DNA from 3 places in the Peribacillus sp. YIM B13477 genome. Region 1 is predicted to be linked to each of the others. Evidence: riboswitches for the same ligand, from Rfam matches in the RefSeq annotation. Region 1 holds a riboswitch; each other region holds the start of a gene.
The links. A riboswitch is a leader RNA that binds a small molecule or an ion and turns the genes downstream of it on or off. The one in region 1 is predicted to bind S-adenosylmethionine.

Region 1 (10,970 bases):
TTTTTCAAAAAAAGACCTAGCTGCGAGAATGTTGTATAATATATGTTGCGCTTTATTTTATTTAGGAGGTTGCTGATTTGAATCAAGCAAACCCGTTTATATATGCAACGGACAACAAACGATATCATACATGGAATTACCACCTGAGAGAACATTTTGGACATAAGGTCTTTAAAGTTGCCCTGGATGGCGGTTTTGACTGTCCGAACCGTGATGGCACCGTCGCACATGGCGGCTGTACCTTCTGCAGTGCCTCAGGCTCTGGTGACTTCGCTGGCAGCAGGGTTGAACCCTTGGACGTCCAGTTTAAGAAAATCAGCGAACGGATGCACCATAAATGGAAAGATGGAAAATATATGGCCTATTTCCAAGCATTCACGAATACGCATGCACCCGTGGCAGAGCTTCGCGAGAAATATGAAAGTGTATTGACCCAGGAAGGTGTCGTCGGACTCTCCATCGCGACACGCCCGGATTGCCTTCCAGATGGTGTAGTCGAGTATTTAGCGGAATTGAACGAACGCACTTACCTTTGGGTCGAGCTGGGTCTCCAGACGGTCCATGAAAAGACAGCGGCGATGATCAACCGCGCCCATGACTTCGATTGCTACAAAGAAGGCGTCGATAAACTGCGCAAACATGGCATCCGTGTCTGCTCCCATATCATCAATGGCCTGCCTCAGGAAGATTACGGCATGATGATGGAAACAGCCCGTGAAGTCGCCAAACTCGATGTGCAGGGGATAAAGATCCATTTACTTCATCTATTAAAAGGGACACCGATGGTCAAACAATATGAAAAAGGCCTGCTCGAGTTTCTTGACCGTGACGATTATGTCAGCCTTGTATGTGACCAGCTGGAAATAATCCCTCCAGAAATGATCGTTCACCGCATTACTGGTGACGGTCCGATCGATTTGATGATCGGTCCAATGTGGAGCGTCAATAAATGGGATGTCCTGAATGCCATTGACGCCGAACTGAAACGCCGCAACAGCTGGCAGGGGAAAAATCATCACATGGAGGTACAATCATGAAGCTAGATCGAATTTTGCCTTTCGCCAGGATTCTGCTGGAAAAAGCGGTCCGCCCCGGGGATATAACCATAGATGGCACGATGGGCAACGGCTTTGATACCGTCTTTCTTGCAGGACTTACAGGTATAGACGGACATGTCTATAGTTTTGATATTCAAAAAGAAGCGATCGAAACCACAACGGCAAAACTGAACGCCGAGAATTTACAAGAGCACTGCACCCTCATTCACGATGGGCATGAACATTTAAGCAAATATATCAGGAAAGAACATTCCGGAAAGGTCACAGGCGCCATTTTCAACCTGGGCTACCTACCTGGCGGAGACAAATCAATCATCACCCAAGCCGAGACGACGATATCAGCCATTGAACAGCTGTTCGAACTGCTGGCGCCTGAAGGCATCATCATCCTCGTCATATACCATGGTCATCCAGGGGGATCAGCAGAACGTGATGCATTGATGGATTATGTAGAGAACTTCCCTCAACAGAAAGCCCATATCTTGAGATACGGGTTCATCAACCAAGCAAACAATCCGCCATTCATTGTCGCGATTGAAAAGAGATGATAAATCTGACACCGTTCTATTCGAACGGTGTTCATTTGTAGACAAAAGCGGTTTTATCTAAATTTTGATTAGAGCGGGTGTGCAAGACTCCACACGAAAGGGCGCGTCCAGGGGAGACCCAACGGCGCTGATGGCGGACAGCCCACGGAGAAGCGATTGCCTGTAGGGGAAATCAACTTTCAAAATTTACAAACCGTAAAAAATCTATAGGCAAGGTTTTATCTAATTTCAAAACAAAGTTGATCGGAACGGAAGGTGCGAGACTCCTGCGGGAAAAGCGAGTCGAGGGGTGACCCCGCAGGCGCAAAAGCCCCGAGGGCGGACCGCCCGCGGAAAGCGAGTGCCTGGAGTGGAAATCGACGTTCGAGATTTTACAACCCTCATAAAAACTGCAGACAGGTTTTATCTAATTTCAAAACAAAGTTGATTGGAACGGAAGGTGCGAGACTCCTGTGGGAAAAGCGAGTCGAGGGGAGACCCCGCAGGCGCAAAGGCGCCGAGGAGGCTCCCGGACCGCCCGCGGAAAGCGAGTGCCTGGAGTGGAAATCAACGTTCGAGATTTTACAACCCTCATAAAAACTTCAGACAAACTTGATTTTCATCGAGTTTGTCTACAGTCTGAACACCGTTCTATAAGAACGGTGTTTTTTCAATCCCAGCTCGAAGGCAGCAGAATTACCAATCTTAACTTTTTGAATTTTTCGTCTTTAATGATTATAATGATAGAAAATAGATAAGAGGGTGCAGAAAATGGAACATTTGCCTACTTCATTACTGACGGATATATTGACTGAAAAAATCAAAAGGGATTCAAGCGAGCAATACGGGGATTTTGTCAGCTCGATCAACTCGTTGACAGAAGAACAAAAAACCATGGAGGGCCTCAAACAATTTGACCATCATTTTGATAAGTTCCTGCCACAGCTCGATTTAATGATTTCCACCCAAAACCATGAAGCGATCATGAATATGAAAGCGACGCTTTTGGACCTATTCGCCAATGACTTGACCTTCAAATCCATTTATCTTCTATCCACTGCATTATCCAACAAAAAGGAACTTCCTCATTTGAACCAATTTATGTACCCGGTTTCTTTCTGGGCACCGGTCATCAAGTCGAACGAATTGCTTAAAAACGCAGGCTGATCCAAAAAAACTGCCGAAGGCTAACTTCGGCAGTTTTTCATTTATCCTGAAGTATGTACGGAATCAAACGACATACCCTAATATCTTTAAACGGTTTTCAACAAAACTCAGTGCATATTGAAATACATCATCACGCTCCGGTTCATTGAAGATTTCATGATAAAGCTTCGGCCATTCCTTATATTGCTTTTCACTGGCCAAATTATAATTGAACCACTCACGAACCGCCTTCTTGTTCACGATTCGGTCATCTCCGCCCTGCATCACCAAAAGCGGAACATCCTGAAATTCAGGAATCTCTTCAAAAGCATCCTTCATAGCCTGTGCAAGCTCGCGATACCAGCGAACCGAAACCTTTGTGATATATAAGGTATCGTTTCTATCGGATTCACGAATTTCCGCACTTCTCGTCGCCATTTCAGGTGTCAATCCGGAATCCACCCTGAACTGAGGCATAACGATGTTCAAACCATGCGAGAGCATTGTAAGGAACTTCCGCGGCTTCGTCACGAGGCCCAAGCAAGGAGAAGAAAGAATCACCCCTGCAATGTCCCATTCCTCTTCCTGAAGAAGGCGTATCGAAATCAAACCGCCCATGCTGTGTCCAAGTAAAAAGACCGGCAACGAATATTCATAAGCCTCTTCTATCCAGCTTTTCACTTCGTCCAAATACTCATCAAAGGAATCGATATGTCCCCGGTAGGCGCGAGTAGTCATACCCTGCCCAGGAAGGTCGCCCATGACGACATGGTATCCAGCCGAAAGCCACATTTGTGTTACCCACTTATAACGTCCGTGATGTTCCATTGCCCCATGAATGATGACAATGACGCCCTTTGCGTCTCCTTCTGTCTCCCATTTCCACATTCGAAATCCCCCTTTCACTTTTCACTTGTTGTGTACGATCCATGATAGTTGAAATAATATATATAAATTATAACCATATTCGTGATTTTCGACAAAAAAGAAATCTAACAAGTTGTACATTGCTATTATAAATAGCCAAGTGTATTTGCATACGGTATATTAAAATAATACATAAAAACATTCACTTCGGAAAGGAAATGATTGAAAATGATTATTTATCCGTATAAAGGCAAAGAACCTGAAATTGCTGAAAGCGCTTATATTGCTGAAAATGCTGTCGTCACAGGTGATGTCAAAATTGGCGACGAAACATCAATCTGGTTCAATTCCGTCATTCGCGGTGATGTATCCCCAACCATCATCGGAAAAAAAGTCAGTATACAGGATAACAGCATCCTGCACCAAAGCCCAAATAATCCATTGATTATCGAGGATGAAGTAACCGTTGGACATCAGGTCATATTACATAGCTGTAAAATCCGCAAAGGAGCTTTAATCGGCATGGGATCGATCGTACTTGATGAAGCCGAAATCGGCGAAGGGGCTTTCATCGGTGCCGGCAGTCTCGTTCCCCAAGGCAAAGTCATTCCACCGAACATGTTGGCATTCGGACGTCCAGCTAAAGTCATCCGTGAAATCAATGAAGAAGATCGTCAGGATATGGAACGCATCGTACGCGAATACGCAGAAAAAGGCCAATACTATAAAACGGCGGAACGAATAAAGTAATGCACGAGCACTTGACTGAAAATTACGAGTATTCAACGTAACTCACGAGTATTTGCTCCAAATTCACGAGTAAATCGCTCTAACTCACGAGTATTTGCTCCAAATTCACGAGTAAATCGCTCTAACTCACGAGTATTGCTCCAAACTTACGAATAAATCGCTCTAACTCACGGGTATGGCCCTTAAAGTTTAATTATTTCTTTGGGATTTCTTGAATTATTCCCGCAGACGGCTAAGTTAATCCATAAAAAAGGTGCCCCGCAAATAACGGGACACCTTTTTTTATATGAATTACGCTTGTGCTTTTAATGTTTCTGCTTTGTCCGTGCGTTCCCATGGAAGATCAACATCTGTACGGCCGAAGTGTCCGTATGCAGCTGTTTGTTTGTAGATTGGGCGACGAAGGTCAAGCATTTTGATGATACCAGCTGGACGAAGGTCGAAGTTTGCGCGAACTAGGTCAACAAGGACTTCTTCGCTTACTGTACCAGTTCCGAACGTATCAATGGAGATTGATACAGGCTCTGCCACACCAATTGCGTATGCCAATTGAACTTCCGCTTTGTCGGCAAGGCCGGCTGCCACGATGTTTTTCGCAACGTAACGTGCAGCGTATGCAGCAGAACGGTCAACTTTAGTAGCATCCTTACCAGAGAATGCACCGCCGCCGTGGCGAGCGTATCCGCCGTAAGTATCAACGATGATTTTACGTCCAGTAAGACCAGCATCCCCTTGAGGTCCGCCGATTACGAAACGGCCAGTCGGGTTGATGAAGTACTTAGTATCTGCATCGATCAACTCGGCTGGAACGACAGCTTTGATCACATGTTCTTTTAGATCGGCTTGAATTTGTTCAAGCGTAATTTCTGCATCATGCTGTGTTGAGATGACGATTGTATCTACACGTACAGGACGGTTATTCTCATCATATTCCACGGTTACCTGTGTTTTACCATCAGGGCGTAGGTAAGCAAGAGTTTCATCTTTACGAACTTGAGCCAAGCGGAATGAAAGTTTATGCGCCAATGAAATCGGAAGCGGCATAAGCTCTTCAGTTTCATTACAAGCGAATCCGAACATAAGACCTTGGTCCCCTGCACCGATTGCATCGATTTCTTCATCTGACATGTTTCCTTCACGAGCTTCCAATGCTTTATCGACACCAGCTGCGATATCGGCAGACTGCTCATCAATGGAACTCAAAACGGCACAAGTTTCAGCATCGAAACCGTATTTCGCACGTGTGTAGCCAATTCCTTTAATCGTATCACGAACGATACGCGGGATATCCACGTAAGCGGACGTTGTAATTTCACCAGCAACAAGTACAAGACCTGTAGTTACACTAGTTTCACACGCAACACGTGCATTTGCATCCTTAGCTAGGATAGCATCTAAAATGGAATCTGAAATCTGATCACAAATTTTGTCCGGATGGCCCTCTGTAACAGATTCAGAAGTAAATAGACGTTTCTTTGACATCATATTTCCTCCTTGGAAGTTAGTATGTTGTAGGCATAAGCCTGTTTTTACGGAACTCGTTTCCCTCATTAGTTTCAACTATAGACACAGAATTACTTATAAAAAACACAAAAACCTTCCCTGGCAAATGAGGAAAGGTTTAAAATTCTGTCTTCTATCCTTTCACTCTTATCGTTCAAGGGTTTTTTACCTTGCTCAGGTTAGCACCATCACCACTATTCCTTGAAGACCTTCGCTTTATTTTCGGCGATCGATCTTGGAGTCAAGTTCAATATGGCAGGTTGCTGGGTTTCAAAGGGCCTGTCCCTCCACCAACTCGGGATAAGAGAATCCGTACAATTTAAGATATTATCGTATCTGGCTGGAATTTGTCAATGCTTTTCTAAAAAGAACATTTCCACCCAGAATGGCGTTCATTTGAAAAAACATGTTGATACAACGTCCTAGAGGGGTTTACAACGCAATATACGAATAGAAATGTTGTAAATTGCCATTAATAATAAAGTACTGAATATCTAAAAGGAACGACATCCTGACTTTCCTTTTAGACATATATTGTTTACTTACTTCCTATTTAAATAAATTTTTCCTCATGAAAGTATATGCGATCATCCTGACTCGGTTCCTGCCGGATTAAAATGATTAATGCGGCCAGCTGAAAATAATCACAAATTAAAAGAAATAGTATAGACTAATTAAATGAATGTGTTATACTAATTATAATCTAAAAACTCAAACAAAGGAAGGTACCTCATATATGAATTCTGTAGACGTTTCTAATGAGTTACACCAATTATTAACAGGAAACAATGTGCAAACTCAACTATCAGTTCCTCAATTGGTCGAAAAAGTACTAAGCAGAAATGAAGGCGTTTTAACATCAACCGGCGCGGTAAAAGCTGAAACTGGCAAATATACCGGTCGTTCACCTAAAGATAAATTTATCGTGGAAGAAGCATCCGTTAAAGATAAAATCGATTGGGGTCCCGTGAACCGGCCGATTTCCGAAGATGTGTTCAATAAACTATATAATAAAGTAGTTGACTACCTAAAAGCAAAAGAAGAGATTTTTGTTTTTAAAGGTTTCGCTGGTGCAGACGAATCGTCACGTCTTCCCATCCGTGTTGTCAATGAATATGCTTGGCATAACCTTTTCGCCCATACATTGTTCATCCGTCCAAACGAAGAGGAGCTGAGAGGTCACGAAGCTGAATTCACGATCCTTTCTGCACCTAACTTCAAAGCGGACCCAGAAGTGGACGGAACTACATCCGAAACGTTCATCATCGTTTCATTTGAACGCCGTACGATCCTGATCGGCGGAACGGAATATGCAGGAGAAATGAAAAAATCGATCTTCTCGATCATGAACTACTTACTTCCAGAGGCTGGAATCCTTCCAATGCATTGCTCTGCTAACGTAGGACGTGAAGGGGACGTCGCTTTATTCTTCGGACTGTCCGGTACAGGCAAAACAACTTTATCAGCAGACACTAGCCGTAAATTGATTGGCGATGATGAGCACGGCTGGTCTTCTAACGGCGTATTCAACATCGAAGGCGGCTGCTATGCAAAAACGATCAACCTTTCACGTGAAAAAGAACCGCAAATTTTCGATGCAATCCGTTTTGGTGCTGTATTGGAAAATGTTGTTGTTGATCCGGATACGCGTGAAGCGAACTATGATGACAGTTCATTGACTGAAAACACTCGTGCTGCTTACCAAATGCAAGCAATCGATAACATCGTGAACCCAAGTATTGCAGGACATCCAAATACAATCATTTTCTTAACGGCTGATGCTTCAGGCGTTCTGCCTCCAATCAGCAAGCTTTCCAAAGAACAGGCAATGTTCCACTTCCTAAGCGGATACACTAGTAAATTGGCTGGTACTGAAAGAGGCGTAACTTCACCGGAAGCTACATTCTCCACTTGCTTCGGTTCACCATTCTTACCGCTTCCAGCTACACGCTATGCTGAGATGCTTGGTGATAAAATTGACGAGCACAATGCAAAAGTTTACCTTGTCAACACAGGATGGACTGGCGGTGCATACGGAACTGGAAGCCGTATGAAACTTGCTTACACCCGTGCAATGGTACAAGCGGCGCTTGAAGGTGAATTAGCGAACATCGAAACGATCAAAGATGATATCTTCGGTTTGGATATCCCGCTTCATGTTCCTGGTGTTCCTGATGAAGTGCTTCAACCAATCAAGACTTGGGCAGATCCTGCCGCTTATAAAGAAGCAGCAACAGACCTTGCCGCACAATTCCGTGCAAACTTCAAGAAATTCAAAAGCGTTCCAAGTGAAATCGAAGAACTTGGCGGCCCGACAGCTTAATAAATTGTACACAAAAGGACCAAGCTCTTGCTTGGTCCTTTCAGTTTGTCGGCAGGAAACGTCACTTCCCGAACCATGATTATGGATTACTTTATAAAGTGCCATGGAAGGGGAAATACCTCGTCTACTGTCGAATAAAGTACCAAGTAACCCGAAATACGGCATCTTCGCTCGAAATTACTGCCATACACCCTGAAATATGGCGGCTGCACTCGAATTTACTGCCTTGCACCCGAATACACGTCTACTGTCGAATTCACTGTCTTTCAGCTCGAAATACGCCATCTGTGGTCGAAATTACTGCCTTATAGTACGAAATACGGCGGCTGCACTCGAATTTACTGCCTTATAGCTCGAAATACGCCATCTGCGCTCGAATTCTCTGCCTTGCAGCACGAAATACGGCGGCTGCGCTCGAATACTGCCTTATAACCCGAAATATGGCAGCTGTGCTCGAATAATTGGCTAGCCGAGACTCTGCTAGGATGCTTGAGGTGAGGAGGCTTGACGTACAGGAAGCGGATCTGAAACCAACTGGATCGTTTCCACGTTCTGAAAGGGCCTCGTTCTTGCATGGTCCTTTTTTTCAGTGGAAAAAGGGGACTGTGATAGTCAGTGCCCCCTTAATCGTTATTCCATTATCGATGTTGTCCAAGTTTTTAGATGATCGCTTTATTCCTGTCTTTTTTCATGGACACCGTTTTGTATTGATATATATTGCCCAGGTTTGCCACCGGGATATCTGTTTTAGTTGCATCAATGCAATTGCGTGTATCCAGAACTAATTTATTGCTCATGAGATTCGATAGCTTATCATAATCCATCTGTTTAAATTCATCATGGTCAGTCAGGATAAGTATCAAGTCGGCATCATTTACAGCGTCTTCCACTGATACGACTGGCATCTTTCCAGATTTGACATGCGGGTCATGCAAGGCTACATCCATGTTTTCCATCCCCATCAAGATATTGACGACATCAATGGCAGGACTTTCACGAATATCATCTACATTTCCTTTGTACGCAAGACCGAAAACAGCTACTTTTGGCTTCCGGATCCCCTCTAGCATCATCCTTACGGAATTAACGATGTAATAAGGCATCGATACGTTGGTATCACGGGCCAATTTAATGATTCTAGCATACTCCGGTGCCTTTGCAACGACGAAATACGGATCGACCGCTAAACAATGGCCGCCAACTCCTGGTCCTGGTTGGTGTATATTGACACGAGGGTGTTTGTTTGCCATCGATATGACATCCAAAACATTGATGTCCAGCTCGAAACAGATTTTCGTCAGCTCATTCGCAAGGGCGATATTGACATCCCTGAAGGTGTTTTCCATCAGTTTGGACATTTCAGCCGTTTTCGCATCGGTCTGAATGATCTCCCCTTGAACGAAGGTTTTGTAAACAAGACTTCCTTTATATGAGCATGTTTCGGTGATGCCCCCGACGATACGGTTATTATGAACCAACTCTTCAAGAATCCTTCCAGGTAAAACGCGTTCCGGACAATGTACGAGGAAAATGTCTTTTCCGATGGTAAGGCCCGTCCTCTCGATCATCGGTTTAATATGATCATCCATGCTTCTTGGCGCTATCGTCGATTCGATAATGATGACATTCCCTTTTTTGATAAAAGGAAGAATGTTTGAGGTGGCATCCAAGACATGTGTTAAATCACAGGATTGGTGCATGTCCTTTTTATTTGGAGTAGGCACCGCGATGATGAAAACATCCGCATGTTCCGGGCTTAAAGCAGCTCGGAACTTATTGGAAGTTAGCACTTCTTCTAATACCTCATCCAATCCAGGTTCTTCGATATGGAGCCTGCCGCTATTCAAATTGGAAATAATCTCAGGATGGATATCCACGCCGACAACATCGGCACCGTATTTAGCAAACATTAAAGAAGTTGGAAGTCCGATATAACCAAGTCCGATTGTACAAAGTTTCATATAAACCACTCCTATCTATTTTTCTGCTGTACTCTAATTTGTTAGGCTGTTTGATAGATTTCGATAAAGATTTCCTTCTCTTGTTTCCAATTGTATTTTTGTCGCGCCTTCAGGCAGTTTTGACTCATTTCCGCCCTTTTTTCAGGATGCTTCAATAAGTAATTGACACCTTCGGCAATTGATTTTGGATCATGCGAATCGACACATACACCGATTTTTTCCGTATCGACAACCTTTTGAATTTCAGGAAAGCTGCAGGCAACCACTGGCACACCGCTCATCATGTATTCAAACAATTTATTTGAAGAAGCGGAGTAGTGATTAAAGCAGACATTATTCAATATCTGAAAACCTAAATACGCATTTTTTGTATAATGGAGCAGCTCGTCGACCGGAACCTTCGGCAGGAACTTCACACGATGCTCCAGGTTCATGTCGCTTACTTTCTTCATTAATTCACCCTTGATCCTTCCATCCCCGATAAAAACTACCGTTCCTCCCTCGATCATCGGTACAGCATCAACCAATTGCTCTAACCCTCTGCCCATTTGAACGCCGCCTTGGTATAACAATATCGGTTCATTCTCTGGCAAATCGAGCAGCTCATGCAAATTCACGGCCGTACTTTCCTCCGGATTGGTTGGAATCGGGTAGTTATGGACCACCTTGGGATACAGACCATATAAGTCTTCGTTATACTTAGCTCTCGTATGGTTTTCAGCAATCATTTCATCGACGAACATTAATAGGAATTTCTCCATCATCCCGTAAATTCGGCTATTATATCCCGTTCTGCTCGTTTGTACTTCATGCGAATCATAAATCAGCTTTTTCC
Region 2 (10,970 bases), on a different contig from region 1:
GTCTATGTAGAAGAGGCTAAAAAACTGGGTGCGGAACTGGCAAAACGTAAGATTACCCTAGTTTATGGAGGATCAAGTGTAGGAATCATGGGTGCAGTTGCAGATTCCGTCTTGGAAGCAGGCGGAAATGTAATTGGCGTAATGCCGGATTTCCTGAAAAAAAAGGAAATAGCACATAAGAACTTAACCGAGCTGATCGTCGTGGAGTCCATGCATGAAAGAAAAGCAAAAATGGCTGAGCTTGCAGATGGGTTCATGGCTTTGCCAGGCGGGCCTGGAACATTGGAAGAATTCTTTGAGATTTTCACTTGGGCTCAGCTTGGTCTTCATCAAAAACCTTGCGGACTCTTAAATATCAATCACTATTATGATCCCTTGGTCGCTTTATTCAACCATATGGCCGACGAACAGTTCCTTCATGAAAAATTCCGTTCCATGGCGCTGGTAGATGTTGAACCTAATGGACTTCTTGATCAATTCATTACATATGAACCGCCAACCGTAAAAACTTTCATTACCGAGAAACAAACCTGATCATTAAAAAGCAGCCGGCCAAGATCAATAATGATCTTGGCCGGCTGTGATAAACTGCAGGTTAGGTAAATATCCGGTTTAAATAATCTCCATGCCCTTTGATAAGTTGCACTTCATGTTCGGATGAAATCCAGAAGAAATGAAATGTCAGCCCCGCTTCATCTCCTCCACCCGTCGGCTGATGGTCCCATTCATCAGGAACATTCGATACACTTATTTGATAAAAATATCTATTATGTATGGCACCATCGACGTTCTCCCAAAAATCTTCTGTTATTAATTTCTCCACATGAAAATTTTCCAGACCTGTTTCTTCTTTCATTTCCCTAATGACTGCTTGGTAAGCATCTTCCTGAGGCTTCACCGTTCCCTTGGGTATCTGTATACCGGCTTCCTTAATGGGATGTTGAAAAACCAATACCTGTGTTTCTCCATTATTGATTCTTGTCACATACCCGTAAGCTTTTTTTACCGGTATCATCATCAATCACCAAAAGCAAAAATGAGCTCTGTCTCGCATACAGTTTCCCCCTCGACAGTGGCCCTTCCTGTTCCTTTACCGATAGGACCTTTCAAGCGAGTAATCTCCACTTCTAAACGTAATTGGTCCCCTGGTTTTACTTGCCTTTTAAAACGGCATCCATCAATCCCGGCCAAAAGCCCGATCCGCCCTTTATTTTCTTTTTTTGTAAGCATGACAACAGCACTTACCTGTGCTAATGCCTCTACGATCAACACACCTGGCATCACTGGGTAATCGGGAAAGTGACCAGAAAAAAACTCTTCATTTGCCGTGACGTTTTTAATGGCCACCGCCCTCTTTCCTTCTTCCAGTTCCAAAACTCTATCAACTAAAAGAAATGGATAGCGATGCCTGATAATGTCTTTGATTTCTTGGATATCAATCAATATTAAGTCCCCCATTGCGATGGATTGCTTTCACTTAATTTTACCATCAGGATCATCATATGGATATTTTTTGTATTATAACAACCCTGTTTCCGCTTACAAATCCTTTGATTTTTTTTCCTTCGATTTAGTTAACGGGGATAGAACCATTTGTTCATACCTCTCATATCCCCCTAATAATTTATGAATCACGCTTATTTTAGGAACAATAAGGTATACCGCCAATCCTGAAATGGTGCTCAGTATTGCTCCTGCCAGCACATCCGCCGGAAAGTGGACACCTACCCAAATACGGGAAATGCCAACAAGGAAAGCCAGCATGATCCATAATAACCACCAACCTCTTTTGAAAAGCCAAAACGATACACAAAACGAGAAAAACAAGATCGTATGGTCGCTTGGAAATGAATTATCCACTGCTTTTTCAATTAACTGATTAACATTGGCCAATTCGGCAAATGGCTGATTATTCGAATGTAATCTCCCTGCCATTTTTCCCATCATTTCAGCTATTACAAAGGTAATCATCCCACAAACAACCATCATCCTACTCTGTTCATTTCGAGTGAACCATATTAAGATGACTGCCAAAGCTAATAAAAATACCATGTACTCGGCAATGAAAATGGCAGAAGGGTTTAAATAATCGTACTGTTTCCCTATGTCATTGATCATTCTGAATACATTGGTATTCACCTCAAAAAAGTCCATTTCATACCCAACCTTCCTCTTTTTCTTACATATTAAAGAGAAAGGAAATATATCGCCATCGTTCTTCCTAACAGTTTAAGCTGCCGACTTACAATTTTGTCACGCGGTTGTTTTGCTATTTCAAGTGTTAACTTATCTTCAGGAGTGCTGAAGCTTACTTGTTAACAGCACCACAATCAGATAAACGTGTGAAAAAGGGCGTGATACGATCTTATAACATTAATGTAGAGTTTAAAGATATAACTAATAGCTCAATTTTTATTCTTTTAAAGGTTTTATTAAAGTTGAGTAGAATTATAAATTGGGATAAATAAACAAAATTGAGGTGATATCTTGCAGATATTATTAATTCGGCATGGTGAGTCAGAAGACGATTTTCTAGAAGAAAATTACAAAGGAACTACTGACTTACCACTAACTGTTAAGGGAGTTAAACAAGTAGAAAAAATGTGCAGACGTGTTTCCGAAGAGTTTCCTCCAGAACTTATATGGTCAAGCACCTTGCTTCGTGCTAGTAAAACTGCCGAAACTTTATCAAATACTATCAAATGTCCAGTCACACTTCTGGAAGATTTACGAGAGATGCAGGATAAGGAGAATAATATAGATTTTAGATTACGAGCTCAAAATGTACTCGCTTATATTAGAGAGAACAGTGCTAATTATAAACGAATCGCCATTATATCCCATGGAGGGATGATTACTAAAATAATTGAAAGCTTTCTTCAATTACCACCCGCTATTAATGATGTGTGGTTCAATTCTGATAATACAGGAATACATCTTCTTGAGTATACTGATCATCCATACAAACTTATAAGATTTTCAAATAGTACTACGCATTTGGAATAGCTAACGATAAGGGCTGTCTTAAACAACCTTTTCTTTATGTATTATAATGGGGAAAAGGCTGACACGTATTAAAAAAAATGGGCGTTTCTGTGCAGCTGTTGAATATGGAGTCTACTCAATGATTAAAAAAGGTTTTTTATCGATATTCGTGAATTCTTAGGTAAGGTTCAACGAAAGGTGGAAAAGTTGAAATCAATAAATTCTCCTATTTTCCCTAAAGTTAACAATGTTTTCATTCATGTTAAAGATTTAAAAAAATCAGTTGGATGGTATTGTAATATTCTTGGCATTCCTCATAATGGTGATTCTGTAGAATCGCTGGTTTACAATATTCCTATAACATATGAAACTGGATTAACGTTAGATGACCATACCATTAAATCCTGATTTTAGATTCGAACCATCCAACAATGTATTGTTAAATTTCTACGTAAAGGATATAGACCAAGCCTATAAATTCATTAAGGGTAATAACATACGTATTGTTAAAGAAATAGAGCGTATTGGAGACTTTGCTTATTTTAACTTTCAAGATCCTGATGGTAATGTACTTATGATTTGTAATAGTTAAGGATGAAAAGAATTGGTTGGCTTTTATCTATCTAGTTTTTAATTTTTACACAGTTTGAGGAGGTTATACATGCTGAACATACAGAAAAAGTCCGATACTGTCATCATTGTCATTCACGAAATATATGGCCTGAATCAACATATGCAGGGTTATTGTGAGTTATTATCAAATCAAGGTTTTGATGTGATCTGTCCGGATTTGTTAGGACGTGGGATGCCATTTGATTATTCCCAAGAGGATGCTGCTTATCGGCATTTTATGGAGAACGTAGGTTTCACAGGTGCTTTGTATAAGATAAAGGATATATTATCGGATATAAAAGATGAATACCAAAAGATTTTCATTCTTGGATTCAGTGCAGGGGCAACTGTAGCTTGGCTGTGCACTGAGGAAGAGTATGTCGATGGAATTGTTGGTTACTACGGTTCGCGTATTAGGAATTATGCAGAATTGGCGCCACGATGCCCTGCACTGCTATTTTTCCCGCTAGAAGAGCCATCATTTAATGTCGACGAGTTAATTTCAGCTTTAGAAAGTAAGGATGTCGAAGTTCATAAATTCATGGGGGGACACGGATTCAGCGACCCTTACCATTCAAAATATCATGCTGAATCAGCACAAGCAGCCGTTAGCAAAATGATGAAATTTTTTATGGTGAATTAAGGTTCCACATTCACCCTACTGCCGTTTTGTATGGACCCAATGTATAGAACCCGCATCACTATGGGGGTGACAGTCATTTTGAACCTTTTTATATTCTGTTTCCAATTCTTTCAAGGTTAACTTCATAAGCTGTTCCACCGTTTTATTTACAGTATGGATCATAAGTTTATGGATTAATTCCTTCCGCCTTTCTTCCAAGCCCTTCCCCATTTCACCCTCTCCTTCTATTCTCATAGAATATGAAATGTTTCCTTAGACAGGGGGAATGATCGTCGGATTCCTTCTCCTCAATTTTACTTATTTTAATATATTCATTCTCTAAATCGGTTAAGGTCAATTCAAATAGATGGATGTCATTCTTTTTGTAAACTCCCTTGTTAATCAACTTGTTGATCAGGAAGTTCCTTTTTTTCTCAATGGCTTTACGCAATAATATCCCCATGATAAATCCTCCTTTTTAATACGTATTGACTTGCCCATTCACAAAAAACCGGAGACACCTCTTTACATGAAAGAAAAGTCTCCGGTTTTCCGGTCAATTAACCCATAATTCCTATTTAATTACTCGGTATTATTATAATACTAACTACATGCTTCGTAGTCAACTACTTTTTCCCGCATCTTATTTATTTTTGCTTCGCTTCATGAAATGCCGCTTTCACTTGATCCAACAGGTCTTTATCCGAAAGCAATTTATACCCTGTAAGTGCTAGAGCTTTTGCTCCGGTCAGGATGGCTTTGTCTCCAGCAGGAGATTTGGCACAGTCGCGGAATTCATTCGTATGGGCAATCAACTCATCATGTCCAATTTTTATATAAGGATGTGCTGTCGGCACTGCATGGCTTACATTACCTGCATCCGTCGAGCCAAAGCCACTCTCTTTTCGAGGAGCCACCGCTTCCCCTAATTGAGTCAGTTCTTCTTTTAGCAGTTCATCCAGAACTGGATTGATGACAAAATCGAGTACTTCATTTTGGAAACGTTCCACTTTAACCGTGCTTCCAGTGGCAAGTGCTGCACCTTCAGCAACTGCACGTATTTTATTGGATACTTCTTGGCAAAGTTTCCATGTTGTTGCTCTAATGTAAAATCTGGCAGAAGCATTTTCAGGAATGATGTTAGGCGCTTCCCCGCCATTGGTGATGATTCCGTGAATTTTGACCTCGGCCGGGAGCTGCTGACGCAAAGCATTAATGCCATTGAACAGCTGAATCACACCGTCAAGTGCATTCACTCCTTCTTCAGGTGCAGCTGCTGCATGTGCTGACTTCCCGTAAAAATGAAAATCAAGGGGGTCGACAGCCAAAAACGGACTTGTTACACCGGTTTTCCCGGCAGGATGGATAAGGATGGCCGCATCCACCCCATCAAATAGACCGTGCTTCACAAAGCTTCCTTTTGCACTTCCATTCGGCCCGCCCTCTTCAGCCGGTGTTCCGAAAACGATCACCTCTCCGCCCGTTTCCTCCAGCACTTGAGCCAGGGAAATGCCTGCCGCAACGCTCGTTGTCCCGATAATATTATGGCCGCAAGCATGGCCTAAACCCGGCAATGCATCATACTCGGCTAAAAAGGCAATTGTGGGTCCTTTCTTTGAAGAGGTTTTTTTGGCGATGAATCCTGTTTCATGTCCGGCTATATTGCGGGTCACTTCAAATCCTTCATTTTGAAGTATTCCGGTTAATGTATCCGAAGCGAAGAACTCTTGATTCCCAATTTCAGGTTTGGCATGTATGGCTTGACTCGTTTCGATATATAGTTCGGAATGAAGGTCGATATGATCTTCAATGATTTGCTTATGCTGCTTCAGCGCCAATTCTCTCGCCATGCTCTTATCTCCCCTTTTTCTTGAATACATCCATTACTTTTCATTAGCTGGTTTTGTCCAAGCATCCTGGTAATTCACTAATTCATCTACAGAAACATAGGCAGGAATGGTGTTTCCTTTAAACGTTTTTTTAATGAACGCTTCCACTTCTTTCGATTGATAAAGCTCCACTAATTTTTGTAGCTCAGGACGATCGGCATTACCCTTTTTAACCGCAATGATATTAATATATGGTTTTGCGGTTTTACTTTCATGGAATAAAGAATCTTTTAATGTAAGGCCTGCTTCGACGGCAAAATTATTATTGATGGCTGAAGCATCGGCATCATCCAATAGACGCGGTGTATTGCCGGCAGCAACAGGCTGGATTTTCAAGTTTTTCGGATTTTCCTTAATGATTTCCAATGATCCCGATCCATTGAATTCTTCTTTCAATGTAATCAATCCAGCTTCCTGAAGCAGGAGCAGTGCACGGCCAAAGTTTGTTGCTTCATTCGGAACGGCAATCGTAGCGCCATCCGGAAGATCTTCGAGACTTTTATGTTTTTTCGAATAAAGGCCCATAGGTGCAATGACAGTCGACCCGATGGCCTCCAATTTCAGATTTTGATCTTGAACGAACTCATCGAAATAGGCGACCGTTTGGAATGAATTGGCATCAATTTCACCTTCGCTTAACGCAAGGTTCGGTTGGATATAGTCATTGAAAGTGACCAGTTCGATATTAAGCCCTTCCTCTTTCGCTATGTCGACAATGTATTCCCATGTTCTCGTATCCCCGCTGCTGACACCGACTTTCACAGTTTTCACATCGTTCGAACTCCCTGATGCACCCTCATCGTTCCCGCATGCTGCAGCCACGATGGCCAATGCCATTACCATGATCGTTAATAAGATTTTTTTCATTTTTCCTGCCTCCTGTTATTTTTATCTTCTTCTGATTTTTCTTGAAACAAAATTCCCGGTGGATTGCAATAATTGAACGATGATCACGAGCGCCGCTACTGTGACGATCATCGTCATCGTATCGAACCTTTGATAACCGTAAGCCAAGGCTAAATCCCCGACTCCGCCTGCACCGACGGCACCTGCCATCGCCGTAGATCCAACAAGCCCGATTGTCGCTGTTGTAAATGTAAGGATCAACGAGCTAAGTCCTTCAGGAATCAAAAAGCGGTAAATGATTTGCCATGTCGTCGCCCCCATCGCCTGAGCCGCCTCGATAATCCCTTTGTCCACTTCCAACAGAGAGTTTTCCACAAGCCGGGCAATATAAGGAGCCGCGTAAAAGATTAGCGGAACAATGGCCGCATTCATTCCGATCGCACTTCCGACAATCATTCTGGTAAGCGGAATAACTGCTACAAGCAAGATGATGAAAGGAACGGACCGCAATATATTGATGATCGGGTTCAATACATTAAAAATCCATTTATTCTCCAGGATGTGACCCTTTCTTGTAATGACAAGCAGGATACCGAGCGGAAGCCCGATCAATCCGGAAAACACCAATGAGATGGCTACCATATAAAGTGTGTCACCGAAAGCTGTCAACAGCTGCTCTGCCGTTATTTCCATTCCCCAAAGCGTATTACCCATTTATCTGCACCTCCTGGACGAGAATCCCCTCATCTTTAATATATTGATAAGCCTTATCCACCTCATTTTTGCTCCCCGTCACTTCGATGATCAAATTCCCGAAAGGCGTTTCCTGGATTTCAGAAATATTGGCTGATAAGACACTTAAATGAACATCATACTTCTTCGAGATGGTTGAAAGTAAAGGAGTACCCGAAGTAGTTCCAATAAAATTAATTTTCCAAATAATCGGGATATGGGACCCTATGCTTTTTAAGAAACTTTGTGGAATTTCGTCATGTATGACCGTTCTCACGAAGTTTTTTGCAATATCCGTTTGCGGCTTGGCAAAAACTTCGAAAACCGAACCTTGTTCAACGACGCAGCCGCCCTCCATGACCGCTACCTTATTGCAAATTTCCCGAATGACAGACATCTCATGAGTGATTAGCAGAATGGTAATATTGTATTCTTCATTAATTTTTTTTAAGAGCTGCAGAACTGCACTCGTTGTTTGTGGATCCAATGCCGAAGTAGCTTCATCACACAATAAGATCGATGGATTTGTAGCCAATGCCCTCGCAATGCCGATCCGCTGCTTTTGCCCGCCGGATAATTGATCCGGATAACTCTTTGCTTTGCTCGATAAGCCAACGAACTCCAACAGCTCGCCTACCCGGTTTTTGATTTCTTTAGCCGGAGTTCCCGATAAAACCAGCGGCATGGCAATATTATCAAAAACAGTCTTTGAGTTTAGCAAGTTGAAATGCTGAAAGATCATCCCGATTTTTTTCTTTTCTGCCCGTAATTCCTTCGGGCTTAATTTGGTCAAATCCTTGCCCCCAACAACCACCGAACCATCTGAAGGATGTTCAAGCAAATTGACCAATCTGATCAACGTACTCTTTCCGGCCCCGCTATAACCGACTACCCCGAATATATCCCCCTTTTCCACTGTCAAATCAATGCCCTTCAAAGCCTCGACAGTCTGTTTCTTTGTTTGATAAATCTTTTTAACACCTTGAAACTCAATCATCCAATCTCCCCCCATGCTGTTTATTTATACGAATTCCTTATCCAGAGAGAAGAGCTTTGCAACGCTTCATAATGATAGGGTTAAAATTCAGGAGTGAAACTGCAAAATTCACGAGTAATTACGTGAAACTCACGAGTAAGTCTGCGAAATTCACGAGTAAATCCACCAAACTCACGATTATTGCGCGAAACTCACGAGTAATTGCACCCATTCTCAAAATAACCATATACATTTTGAATAAACAAAAGAGGCCTCTTCCGTCATCAGACAGAAGAGGCCTCTTTTAGACATAAAAAAGAGTAAACTCTTAAATTAATTATCTAAGAAAAGCTCCTTCTTATCTTTCAAACTTTCGTCCGTTGGAATTAGCACAGTATTTTTACAAAAGTAAAAACCCGCTGCCGAGGTATCATAGGGCCAAGTCCCTCCACATCTCTTGATAAGAATTAACGTTGTATTTAATTATGTCCTTCACTATATATTCTATTTTCTCTAAAGTCAACCATATTTTTTATCGCTATAAATAGTTTCATAATATAGTGAATTGATACTTTTTTATTATATCAATATATTTTATTTTCCTACTTTTATAATGATTTACCCATTCTCCATACAGGGTATTTTTCATTTTCTTCCCTTATCTTCACCATGCCTGAATTCGTATATAAAGAAATCGCCCTTTGATTATCCGGAGAAACCCTTAAGTGATATTCGGATACATTAAATTGCCTGAAAAAGTTTTCTGCGTAGCGAACCAATTCCTTGCCAAGGCCTTTACTGCGGTATTCGGGAATAAGGTAAAATAGATTCACATAGCCAATTTCAGTTCCTTCGTACTCCCGAATTTGAAGTTCCATTTGTCCAATCGGTTCTTGGTCCTTTTCAATGATCACCTGTCCATCAGGAAATTTGCGGACCCTTTCTTCCATTCGTTGCAGATATGCATGTTCATCTCCAAAACCAGCATCAGTTCCAAAACTTACAATAAAGGAATCTTTCCGGAATTTAATGATAGTATCTTTATCTTTGTCCGTATCAATGGTACGAAAGATCAACTTCATCCACCCCTATCATTTTAGTGAAATAGTTTTCAAGCAGGGAAAACTTTCTTTTTCATAAATAAAAGGCTTAAAGGGGCCCTTTTGTTTTTGTGCCTTGATGAAAAAACATCTGCCATCTTCCATTCGCACATTTCCAGATTGAACTTCTTAAGGTATGTTCCAGCTTATCTTCATCAAAAATCCGGTATGTAGTTAACACGGTATCATCAGACAATGGATGCATCTCAAATTGACTTAGGGTCATGTTCACCGCTCCGGCACCCTCTTGCCCCATAAAATCGCTTTTTGTCCATATGTTACCCGAACTGCCGAACTCAAAGAAATCATCTTTCAATAATGATGAAAGCACTTCTGGAGATGTACGAACTTCAGATTTTAACAATTTCTCCTCCAGCTGATACAAATGCTCTTTTAATAATGAAGATTCCCTGTCCATTCATCTTGCCCTCCTTTTTCAACCATTTCCCTCGAAACAACGAAATTGGAAAAATCGTGAATAATTAATACGTAGATTTTCAGTAATTCATGAACCATGCGATTTAAGTTTTTTATCCAGCTGCTTGCCGATTAGCAGTTGGCTCATATGCGGTCAGCGGCATTTTTTCGTTTTTAACCGTTTTTGCCGTCCCTATTTTCTTATTAATATTTTTAACTTGCTTACTTTGTTTATATATTTCAAAGAAACTGGACTCACGACGGATTTCTAAGTGCTAAGAACAATTTTATCATTTCCCGCCAGAAGACTCCCTCTTCAAGCGTGTGAAGGGCGAGAGCCCAACGGTAAGGGGGAGATGAATGGCGGTTGGCCTAAACCAAAGTATCCTTTTGACAAACGTACGTTCTCTGGTTGATAATAACAATAAGGGGGTGAAACCAATGGTCGTAAACAAAGCTTATAAATTTCGAATCTATCCAACGAAAGAACAATTAGTTCTCATCAATAAAACATTTGGCTGCTCTCGTTTTGTCTATAACTTCTTTTTAGGCAAACAAAATGAGAAAGATGCTTACTGGTATATCTGTGAAGAAATGAAGCAGAACGGCCAATTACCTTTTAATAAATGGAAAGGATCTTTTGTGAATAAATACGCAACAATCAAAGAACTTCCAGCTTTAAAGAAAGAATATTCTTTCCTGAAAGAAGTAGACAGTATTGCCTTACAGAAATCGGTGGAAAATTTAGCAGATTCCTATAGTCGATATTATAAAAAGCAAAACAAGTCTCC
Region 3 (10,970 bases), on a different contig from region 1:
AAGGCATCTGCAATATAGCCATAGGCCTTTCCCCATGCCTCTATGATTTCATCTGTGGCTGCGTCACCCAACACATCTTTAACTGCTTGAAGCAACGTTTCACCTACAACCGGATACTGTTCAGGCTTGACCCCTATCGCACGATGTTTCTCAGTAACTCTTTTAATTACAGGTTTTATCGCTTCAAGGTTCGTAATATGTTCACCAGCAGCATAGACAGCATATCCCAAGGCCTCTTGTTGAATTCCTCTTTTTTGGTTCGTTTGGTTAAAAAGATTATACAAATCAGGAGCTTTTGAAAATAGTAATTCATAAAATCTCTTTCCTATTGGTTTACTATGTTCCTTGAGAACAGGTGCTGTTGACTGAACGATTTCTATGGTCTTAGCATCAAGCATGTTAAAATTTCCTCCTCAAATTTCAGGGATATATACTGTAAATAGCATTCCCACTAAATATTGGAGTAAACATGATATTTTGGTCCTGTTCACTTATCACTAACAAACCCAAACTTCTTACTATAGGCGACTTCCGCCCATTTTGAGATTTTGAAATCCTTAAGATAATTCAAAGACACCATACCTATTAGTACGGTGTCTTTTGTTATTTTAGTATCCTTGATAACTTTAACTGACCCTTTATATCAATAAGAACAAAGCTGCTGATCAGTAGCAGAAAAAAAGTGTTATAAGGTCCAATCGATAAGCAATCCAGCTTGAGCTAATCCACCGCCGAAACCATATAATAAAACCTTCTCACCACCACTGAGCTTCCCTTCTTTTAATCCTATTTCCAAAGATAAGGGAATTGTTGCTGAAGAAGTATTTCCATACCCCACTAAGCTATATAAAGTTCGTTCGATTGGAAAGCCGCTTCTTTCACATATTGACTCGATCATTCTTAAATTTGCGCTATGCGGTACGAACCAATCAACATCATTCAATTGATATTCAGCATTTTTCATCACAGTTTGCATTCCTTTTGGAACGGTCGTGACAGCCCATTTATAAACCTCGCGTCCATTTTGTACAAGGTTGCCGCTATCATTTAAATCTTCACCATTTATGCGTGTCGATAGGTTTGTACTATATAAATGTTTTCCGCCTTCACCCTCCGAATATAAATGTGAAGAAAGAAAACTTGGCTGTTTTTCATCATATTCTACAAGAACTGCTCCTCCGCCGTCTCCAAATAAAATACATGTGGCTCGATCTTCATAGTCCATAAGTTTTGATAAAGTGTCCGCTCCAATAACTAGGATTTTCTTATTTAATCCCGATGTTACTAATCCATTAGCTACATGCAGCCCATAAGTAAATCCTGCACAGGCAGCGTTTAAATCAATAGCTCCAGTATTCTTAATGCCTAGCTTTGCTTGGACTAAAGATGCTACACTTGGAGTGTTGAAATCAGGAGTAAAGGTACAGACAATGATCATATCAACATCTTCGACAGATTTATCATACCGTTCCATTAAATCCTTTACAGCTTTATAACCGATATCACTAGTAAACTCCTCTTCATGTGCAATTCTTCGTTCTTTAATACCGGTACGTTTAACAATCCATTCATCATTGGTTTCAACCATTTTTTCTAAGTCTTTATTTGTTAACCTTTTTTCAGGAACATACGAACCTATCGCAGTAATACGTGCTTTGGATTTGAACATAGAATAGCCACCTCGTGTGTATGAATTGCATCATTTTATAACTTGATATTAACACCTGGTACTAATTATAAAGCAAAAAAAATCTTATGCAACTAACCGTTACATTAAAAAAAGAGCGGGGCGGGGCAAAGCAACTTTAAAGTAAAGCACCTATTAGTTTAATACAATCTTTAGAGAGAATGCCAAAAGTCATCTTCAAGACATTTCCTCTACTAATATTAAATTCTGCTTGCCTTACTGAACTTGTAAAAAAAATCCACACTCCTTAGTTGAAGCATATCTTACTTATTTATGATGACGACAGATTTGATCTTGTCTTTCGAGGTTTTGTTCGACTGCATATGTAGTGCCCCATTCACACATTGTATTTAATACAGGTACAAATGATTGACCTAACTCAGTTAAACTATATTCTACTTTTGGTGGTACTACTTTATATACTTCTCTTCGGACAAGCCCATCTCTTTCCAGCTGCTTTAATTGGTCGGTTAAGACTTTCTGGGTTATGGCCGGTATTAGAATATAAAACTCTTTTGTCCTCATTGGTTTTTGACTCAGAAAAAAAAGGATTAAGCATTTCCACTTTCCTCCTACAGTATTCATGAAAATATTTATTCCCGTATTTAGACTCTTCATTCCTCATTCCTCCTGAATAGGCACATAAAGGTGGCTATGCCACTTTATTGTGCGTTATTTTCTTCTACATCATGGGTCCATTATACTCTGATTATAAAGCAAATATAACATTGGGAGTGAACACGATGAGTGTAAAAGAGACTATAGAAAAAAGACGTTCCGTAAGGCAGTATGATCCCCATTATAAAATTAGTCCAGAAACGTTGGCGACACTTATTGAAGGAGCCAGTAAATCGCCTAACGGAAACAATATTCAAGCAACACGATACCTGGTTATAGATGAACCATATTTAAAGGATTTGTTACTGCCCATCGCTTTTAATCAACAACAGGTAATTGAAGCCTCAGTACTGATTGTTATACTAGGTGATTATCAAGCATTTGAAAAAGAAAATATCATAATGATACATGAGGATGAATTTCAAAAAGGTTATTTTGACGCATCAGTAAGAGATTATCTAACAAACGCGGCAATCAATTATTATCTAAATAAATCAAAAGAAGATTTAAAGGTTGAATTAATAAGAGACGCAAGCCTGGCGTCAATGTCGTTAGTTTTATTGGCGAACGAGGCAGGTCTTGAAACCATTACAATGTCCGGGTATGATTCCGAACAATTAAAGTCAGCCTTAAACATTTCCGATAGGTATTTAGATGTTATGCTTATTGCCATGGGGAAAGGAATGAAAGAAGGTCACAAAACAGTAAGACACGATGTTAGCAAAGTCATTTATAAAAACAAAATATAGTGAGTGTATTGGAAAGAGGGTTAAAAAGAACCCTCTTTCTTCTTAATCTTTCGTAAAACTTTAGTGTTTTAGCTTGTAATAGGTTACCGCGAGCGCAAGGGCAAGAACTGTTCCTTTGATGATATCAATCGCATCCATGATAAGGAATCCGCTCAGGACTGCACCGCTGAAGCCTCCAAAGGCATTCGGTTTTCCCGCTCCTAAAACGGAGGAACCAATGAAGGCTGCTGCGACGGCATCATTAGCGGGATCCTGAATTGATTTCCGATTTCACGCCCCTTAATGCAAGGACAATTCCCCCGATTGCAGCAAATAGAGCTGAAATCAGATGGGTATTAACTGATATCCCGGAAAGTCTAGCCGCTTCCTTATTCCCCCCACTCTAAAAAGGAATCAATCACATCTCTAACAATTTACCATTCCAGGAGTTTTTGTTTAAAGCCTTCTTCACACACTGAGATACGTCTTTAATATTTTCTTCACGAACAATTTTGGCTAATTCAAAGCCGTACATATCCCTCCTAGGATGAGCGTGTCTATCTGGCCTTTTAACATTCCTTTATTAACATCTTCCTTATTTTGGAATTTTCAGATCGTTTTTTTAGTTATAACAGATTTAACACTCTCCTTTAGGTAAGTACCTATACTAAAAGTGCATACTTACGCACTTGCAGAATGCACTTTATACTTAAAATAAATAATAGTTAAGGAGGAGAAATCTTTGAAAACTCTTGTTATCGTAGCACACCCCAGTCTAGAAACATCCCTCATAAATAAGCGATGGGTAGAAGCGCTAAGGAAATATCCGGAAAAGTATACCGTACACGAATTGTATAAGGTTTACCCTGACGGAAACATTAATGCGGAAAAAGAACAGCAATTAATCGAATCGCATAGTAATCTTGTTTTACAGTTCCCTTTTTATTGGTTTAATTGTCCGCCTCTCCTAAAAAGATGGCTTGACGATGTTTTTACTTATGGTTGGGCGTATGGTTCAAATGGAGGGGATAAATTAAAGAATCGCAAAGCAGCTCTAGCTGTATCTGCCGGAATTAGCAAAGAGGATTATAGTGAAGAAGGAAGATATCGCTATACACTTGAACATTTATTATCTCCCTTTGAAACTACCTTCCTATACTGCAATGCAGATTATCGTTCATTCTTTGCGTTTTATGGTGCTGAAAATGAGCCATCCGTGAGCGAATTGGAAAAAAGCGCACAAGATTATTTGAATTTTGTCGATAACCTTTAATAGGCAGTTCATTAAAGAAGTATTTCCTTGTCAGGGATATACTTCTTTTGATTTAATCAAAATAGCAACACCTACTGCTGTTTAGTCTCCTGAACTGGCAAACTGTTTTTCTCTCCCCACTCGCACATCATATTTAACAATGGGATGAGAGATAGACCACGTTCAGATAATGAATATTCTACTTTTGGAGGGATTTGGGGAAATTCCTTGCGTATGATAAGGCCGTCTGCCTCCAACTCTTTTAACATGATGCTTAGCGTTTTAAAGGAAATGGTACCGATACTTCGCTTCAGTTGATTATGACGCATGACCTTATTTTCAGACAACCAATACATTATGATCATTTTATATTTGCCGCCAATCAAGGACAGCGTATATCCAAAGCCAGTTTCATTCGGTTTCACACCTGCCGGAACACAGGTTTCTCGCATAAGTTTACACTCTCCTTTAGATAAGTATATGATATGAATGTTCATACTTTACAATAGATCATTATCAATCTTATTAAAAGGTAAATAAGGTCCCTATAAAAATTACAATTGCGGTCAATCTTTATACTCCAAAATGAGGGTTCAAAAAGTGCTCCTGCCACCATTTTAGCGTAAGTAAAATGATGACGATCTCCTTAACCCACCCCTTTTTAAAAAGGAAAAATCCTGTTGCATTACAACAGGATTTTTTCATATTATTGAGTAACGTAACGAATTCTTTTTAATGTTTTTGCTTGTAATAGGTTACAGCGAGTGCAAGGGCCAGCACTGTTCCTTTGACGATATCCATCGCGTAATACGGAACGGACATCATGATCAGCCCATTTTGAAGGATTCCGATCAGGACTGCACCGATGAAGGTTCCAAAGGCATTCGGTTTTCCCGCTCCTAAAACGGAGGAACCAATGAAGGCTGCCGCGACGGCATCCATTAAATAGGGTGACCCTGAATTGATTTCTGATGTCATGACTCTTGAAGCAAGGACAATCCCCCCGATTGCAGCAAATAGAGCCGAAAGCAGATAGGCAAGGATTTTGTATTTATTAACCGATATCCCGGAAAGTCTCGCCGCTTCCTTATTTCCCCCAATAATGTACATATAACGACCGTGCTTCGTATAAGTCAAAAAGATATGGGTCGCTATCACAATGACGGCCATGATCAGGATTATCCATGGCACTTGGCCAATTTTGGCGAAAAACGGGCTGATCAGTCCTGTTGCGAATGTCCCGTCGGGCATGACCATATTTTGCGAAACCGTGGCTCCTTTTGTATAGGTAAGGGCAATTCCCTGGATAATGAACATGGTAGCCAAAGTCATCAGCATGTCGGGAATTCTCAATTTAACGATCATGAATGAATTCAAAGCCCCTACGAAAAGTGAGGCACCGACCGCAGCTAATATGGCGATGAATGTATCCTGAGAAAACCAGACAAACATCGAGATGACGATGGCATTGGCCAATGATGCGACGGAGCCGACGGAAAGGTCGAAGCCATCCACGGTCAGTGATATCGTAATGCCGATCGCAATGATGGTCACGATTGAAATGGAACGCAGGATGTTTATCAGGTTAGAAGTTTGGATGAAAGATGGATTGGATACGGCGAAAATTCCAATCAGAATGATAATCGTCAATATTGTGCCGTATTTATAGAAAAAGTCGAATAGTTCCACCTTTTTCTTCGCTTTCGCTGTCTGTGTAACAGGAATGGGTATGCTCATCCTATTTACCTCCTGTTGAATAGAATAGTAGTTCTTCTTCATTCGTTTTGCTTGTTTCTAATTCGATGACAGTGCTCCCGTCATATAACACATAGGTCCGGTTGGTAATGCCAATGATTTCGGAAAGCTCGGAGGATGCATAAATGATCGCCTTTCCATTCCTTGCAAGCTTTGCAATCAATTCGAATATATCCTTCTTGGCTCCGACATCGACCCCTTTCGTTGGTTCATCGAATATGTATACATCCGCATCTGCCATAAGCCATTTTCCAATGGCAACTTTTTGCTGGTTACCACCGGATAGGTTTTCAACCTTCACTTCCCCTGAAGGAGTCTTAATGCCAAGACTTGCGATCATTTCCTTTGCCTTTTCCTTTTCCGCCTTACGATCGACGACACTGAATGTTTTGCAGAATTTACCGAGACTGGCTGCAGTCAAGTTTGCCGAGACTGATTCCTGTACAAGGACCCCTTCTTTCCTGCGTTCCTCAGGTACAAGTGCCAGCCCGCTTTTTACTGCTTCATGCGGTGATTTCAGAGAAAGCTTTCGACCATTCAGGATGACTTCACCCGCTGTGATGGACGTATGACCGAAAAGGGTTTTACACAGCTCCGTTTTCCCAGCCCCGACCAGCCCAGCCAAGCCGATTATCTCGCCTGCTTTAATATTCAGACTGACATTCTTAACTTTCTCGGCATCTGACAATCCGTTCACTTCCAGAATTACGTCTCCAATCGAAGCATTCACTTCAGGAAACTGTTCATCCATGGTTTTCCCGAGCATGTTCTCTACCACTTCGGCACGGGTTATGTCCTCGATTTTTCGACAAGTGACACGCTCCCCATTCCTCATGATCGTAATTTCCTCACAGATTTCAAAAATCTCAGGCAGACGATGTGAAATGAAAATGATTGCCACGCCTTTTTGCTTTAATTCATTTACAATTCGAAAAAGTTCCGTCGTCTCCGTATGACTTAACGGAGCAGTTGGCTCGTCGAGAATCAGGAATTTGCATTCTGTCGAAACGGCTCTTGCTATCAGGACCATCTGTTTTTCAGCCAAGGTCAGGTCTCTAACCAACTTTTTCGAAGGGACATGAATTTTCATATCTTCAAGAATAGAAGTGGCTTTGTTGTGCAGTTCTTTCCAATGTACCCTTTGTTTTTTTCCCATGTTTTGTACCATATCATTCAACATTACATTTTCCCCAACTGTTAAATATGGGATGAGGGCGGTATCCACTTCCTGATGAACTATTTGAATGCCCTGTTCCTGAGCAGCTTTTGGCGAGCGGATATCCCGCTTCATCCCATCAATAAAAATGTCACCAGAATAATGAACATGGGCTCCCGATAAAACTTTCATTAACGTCGATTTCCCTGCTCCGTTTGCACCGACCAATGCGTGGGCTGTTCCTGATTGTACGGAAAAATCAACATCACTCAGCGCCTTCACCCCCGGAAATTCAATCGAAATCATCTTCATTTCTAGTTGCTTGCCCATGTCCATTCCCCCTTATTGAACAGACACTCCCTTCGCTGGAAAGAGAGTGTCTCTTTTTATTTTTTATAATGATCTTTCAAAACCTTCATCCAATCTTCTTCAAATTCCGTCGATACACCCCAGCCATCGACAATATTAGACAGGTTGGCCATGTTTACCGCTTCTTTTGAAGCTTGGATTTGCTTTTGCGAAATGAATGAAGCCTCCAAATCATATGTTTGCGGTGTTTCTTCACCCGCTAATTTTTTAGCCAATATCCTCATATTCACTGCACCGATCAACTTGGGATCGACCGCTGCCGTGTAGGACCAAGAGCTATCAGCGGATTGGATTTCCTGGAGATCTGCATTCGAAACATCAATTCCATATATCTTCACTTCATCGCGGCCCGCTTCTTTAATCGCCCGGGCTGCACCGATAGCAAAGGCATCCCATGTTGCGAAAATGGCATCCAATTTACCTTTAGGGTATTTATTCAGCATTGCGGCTACAGCATTTTGTGTCTGAACCGAAGTATCAGCGGATGCCACTCCGAATCTTTCGACTTCTTTAATCCCAGGATTTTCTTTTAGTTTTTCCTTATAGACTGCATTTCTTCTTACCATTGGAGGAAAACCATCCACCCAAAGATATGCAATTGCCGCTTCACCTTTCTGTTCTTTTATCAGTTTATCGAAAGCCAGTGTTGCCAGCGCTTCATCATCTTGTGAAGTTAATGTCACGCCCTCTATTTTAGATAGATCGCTTATTGAATCGAATGTGACAACGCTTTTACCTGCATCAACCAACTTCTGAACGTCATTTACAGTTGCGGCATCATCACCATGTGAAATGATATAGCCGTCGTAATCTTCCTCCAAAGCCTGTGCTATCGCATCATGGAATTTAGCCGTATCACCATTGGCTGTGTACGTATCGACTTGAAATCCCAGTGCTTCTCCTTCTTCTTTCGCCCCCGCCAAGTATTGGGCAGTATGATCATCACCGCCAATTTTACGGATCACTTTGATCTTGGCTCCATCGCCATCAGCAAATCTTTCCGGGACATTTTCAAATGATACTTTTTCTTCTTTCTTCGATTCTGTGGAACTCTGCCCTGCAGAGCAACCCGTTAAAAGCAAAGCCGAAGCGATGGCAAAAATGAATATCCCTTTAATAGACCTTCTCATCTTGTTTCCCCTCCATGTTTTCTCATTAGTCTTATCAGTTAAGTCGGTGTAAATTCCAAAATAAAAACCTCTCTAATATAGAGAGGTTTAATCGGCTGTTTTGCAGACTTGTCCCTCTCTTATCTGTCAAAACATTTCTGTTTTGCAGGATTTAGCACCAATTCCTAATGGAACGGTTGCTGGGCATCTTAGGGCCAGTCCCTCCGCCACTCTTGATAAGAGATATATTGTGTTACGTTTTCGTAATTATCACTTTATAGGGATATAGTCGTAAAGTCAATAGATTTTTGAATATTTGAAATGTTTCCCGTTATTTTTATTTTCTTTGAAGCTGGGCTAGACGCTTTTTCTCGATTTTTTCAAGCCTCTCCAACTGCCTTAATTTCACTTCGAACAACGTGATCGGATCACGGTAAACTTCCGGATTTTCTTTCATATGCTCCAATGCAGCCTGGTAGTCTTTTATTTCCGTCTGCGTCTGCTCTATCGTTTTTTGAAGTAAGGCAAATGAACTGCGATAGAAAAGTGAGATGTCCCGATCCAATGATTTTTCAAACAATCCAAATTGGGTTAGGAAACGTTCCGTGATCATTTCGGCAACATCCAGGTAATCTTCACTTTCCAGGTATTTCTTGTAACGATTGTACATATTGGCCTTATTTTGCGGTATCGCCCCAAATAGCTTCCCTGCTCCTTTAAGCAGCAATTGTGATGGAGTCCTGCGCAAAAGGATATTAACGTTTTCGATGCGGATACTGCTTGTCATCCGGTCGGCATCACGGCGCCAGTCATCCAATACCCTGAAGTCACCTGCCAGCATAATCCGTTCTTCTTTGTATAATTCATTGAATCCGGCACTCATCTCATCCATGAACTGCTGGCTTTGTGTGAACTCCATTTGGGAACTGGCAATCCAGTCTTGAAGAGAACGGTAATATTGAGGCATGATCTTGTCAGAAATGAAGTTTTGAATCCGCTCATTCATTTCCTGGTTTAACTGTACATGGACCTGACTGAAATCACTGCTTTCCGTTAACGATTTAGAGCAATCCCTCAGTAATTCAGGAATTTTTGAATAAAGCTGACTTTTCACTTCGTCCTTAAGCGAACGATACGACCTTATGATATTTTCACTTTTTTCTTTTTCCAGATCAGCCAGTTGATTGACCGCTCCATTCAGTTTGACTTCCATCTGCTCATTCCAAGAGATGGAATGCTCGCATTTCCGCTCATTGGCAACCCGTTTTTCTAATAGATAAGATAAGGTTTTACGAATGAATGTCAGGATTTTTTCAGATCTTCTTTCCTTCCAATTATCATCTTGATAATTCGATTCAAGGAAGGCTGAAAGGTCCTTCAATTGCTGCCTGCTGTCATAATGTTTGGAGAAAGCGAACACTTTCGCATTCGGGAAATATGCATTAACTTTATCCCATGTTTCGTCTTCCATCCGGACTGCGACCTGATCACTGTATATCGTATCCATTTTATTTAATAGGAAATGGATCGGCAGTTTAGGTGCCTTCATTTGAATTTCCAATAACAGATCCCTTTCGCTGCCGGTGAAAGGAGCCCGGGCGTCAAGAACGAACATCAGGCCATCACTGCCATGTAAATAGCCTTGGAAATCGGATTCCACGCTTTGTTCCCCATTGAACCCCGGTGTATCCAATAATCGCAAATGATTATTTCTTAGGTAGTCACTGATGATTGTCACATCGACTATAGTCCCGCGCTGACGGCGTGTTTCATCCAAATCAGTTAGCTCCTCGACAACTTTGCTATCTGTATCGGTAATTTCAAGGATTTCCAAATCATCCCCGTCTTTGACACTGACTAGGGAAGAATGGTCCTCAGCAGCAATGCTCTCTCCAACGATTGACTGAATAAAGGATGTCTTGCCATTTCCTGTACTTCCTGCAAGAAGGAGATTGAAATTGCTGGTATCTTTAAGCCCCTCCACCATCCATTTAAGCTTATTTCCAACCCTTAAATCATTATCTTCAGCCCACTGGATAATGGAATTGAACAGTTTCTCTCCCGCTTCCAGTCCGCCTCCCAATTTAGGCGATTTCGAAAGCAGGCTCTCTGCATCCTGAATGACCAGCGCATTGATCGTATCCGGGAAGATTTCATTCCAGGACAACGTGGATGCCGCCGCAAACAGCGAAAGCTCTCCGTCTGCGATTTTGAGCCAGTTTTCCAGCAACCTTGGCACGACAGGACTTAATTCTTTGATTAGATGCGTTCCTTCTAACAAACCTGCATATGCATC

Region 2: linked by a shared signal. The riboswitch ahead of ACFX4H_RS13360 (methionine ABC transporter ATP-binding protein) and the one ahead of metK (methionine adenosyltransferase) in region 1 are both predicted to bind S-adenosylmethionine.
Region 3: linked by a shared signal. The riboswitch ahead of ACFX4H_RS21035 (sugar ABC transporter substrate-binding protein) and the one ahead of metK (methionine adenosyltransferase) in region 1 are both predicted to bind S-adenosylmethionine.

The regions. Positions count from the first base shown of each region.
Region 1 covers NZ_JBHZPD010000004.1:28,903-39,872, reverse strand. The annotation lists gene mnmL (tRNA modification radical SAM protein MnmL/YtqA) at 78-1,037, shown strand; gene mnmM (tRNA 5-(aminomethyl)-2-thiouridylate-methyltransferase MnmM) at 1,034-1,606, shown strand; gene ACFX4H_RS14105 (hypothetical protein) at 2,357-2,752, shown strand; gene ACFX4H_RS14100 (alpha/beta hydrolase) at 2,816-3,619, opposite strand; gene ACFX4H_RS14095 (gamma carbonic anhydrase) at 3,830-4,348, shown strand; gene metK (methionine adenosyltransferase) at 4,640-5,833, opposite strand; SAM riboswitch class I at 5,996-6,158, opposite strand; gene pckA (phosphoenolpyruvate carboxykinase (ATP)) at 6,588-8,174, shown strand; gene ACFX4H_RS14080 (nucleotide sugar dehydrogenase) at 8,834-10,135, opposite strand; gene ACFX4H_RS14075 (glycosyltransferase) at 10,177-10,970, opposite strand, start outside.
Region 2 covers NZ_JBHZPD010000003.1:326,311-337,280, forward strand. The annotation lists gene ACFX4H_RS13295 (LOG family protein) at 1-534, shown strand, start outside; gene ACFX4H_RS13300 (NUDIX hydrolase) at 596-1,018, opposite strand; gene fabZ (3-hydroxyacyl-ACP dehydratase FabZ) at 1,018-1,443, opposite strand; gene ACFX4H_RS13310 (undecaprenyl-diphosphatase) at 1,540-2,154, opposite strand; gene ACFX4H_RS13315 (histidine phosphatase family protein) at 2,488-3,006, shown strand; gene ACFX4H_RS13320 (hypothetical protein) at 3,193-3,393, shown strand; gene ACFX4H_RS13325 (VOC family protein) at 3,371-3,577, shown strand; gene ACFX4H_RS13330 (dienelactone hydrolase family protein) at 3,647-4,240, shown strand; gene ACFX4H_RS13335 (Fur-regulated basic protein FbpA) at 4,256-4,450, opposite strand; gene ACFX4H_RS13340 (Fur-regulated basic protein FbpA) at 4,452-4,682, opposite strand; gene ACFX4H_RS13345 (M20 family metallopeptidase) at 4,867-6,069, opposite strand; gene ACFX4H_RS13350 (MetQ/NlpA family ABC transporter substrate-binding protein) at 6,103-6,975, opposite strand; gene ACFX4H_RS13355 (methionine ABC transporter permease) at 6,997-7,647, opposite strand; gene ACFX4H_RS13360 (methionine ABC transporter ATP-binding protein) at 7,661-8,683, opposite strand; SAM riboswitch class I at 9,018-9,129, opposite strand; gene ACFX4H_RS13365 (GNAT family N-acetyltransferase) at 9,271-9,744, opposite strand; gene ACFX4H_RS13370 (nuclear transport factor 2 family protein) at 9,812-10,180, opposite strand; gene tnpB (IS200/IS605 family element RNA-guided endonuclease TnpB) at 10,621-10,970, shown strand, end outside.
Region 3 covers NZ_JBHZPD010000008.1:98,625-109,594, reverse strand. The annotation lists gene hmpA (NO-inducible flavohemoprotein) at 1-398, opposite strand, end outside; gene ACFX4H_RS21075 (ketoacyl-ACP synthase III) at 686-1,669, opposite strand; gene ACFX4H_RS21070 (winged helix-turn-helix transcriptional regulator) at 1,955-2,305, opposite strand; gene ACFX4H_RS21065 (nitroreductase family protein) at 2,431-3,054, shown strand; partial or broken gene ACFX4H_RS21060 (ABC transporter permease) at 3,115-3,433, opposite strand; gene ACFX4H_RS21055 (NAD(P)H-dependent oxidoreductase) at 3,776-4,306, shown strand; gene ACFX4H_RS21050 (winged helix-turn-helix transcriptional regulator) at 4,378-4,737, opposite strand; gene ACFX4H_RS21045 (ABC transporter permease) at 5,018-6,022, opposite strand; gene ACFX4H_RS21040 (sugar ABC transporter ATP-binding protein) at 6,024-7,526, opposite strand; gene ACFX4H_RS21035 (sugar ABC transporter substrate-binding protein) at 7,583-8,695, opposite strand; SAM riboswitch class I at 8,812-8,917, opposite strand; gene ACFX4H_RS21030 (GTP-binding protein) at 9,012-10,970, opposite strand, start outside.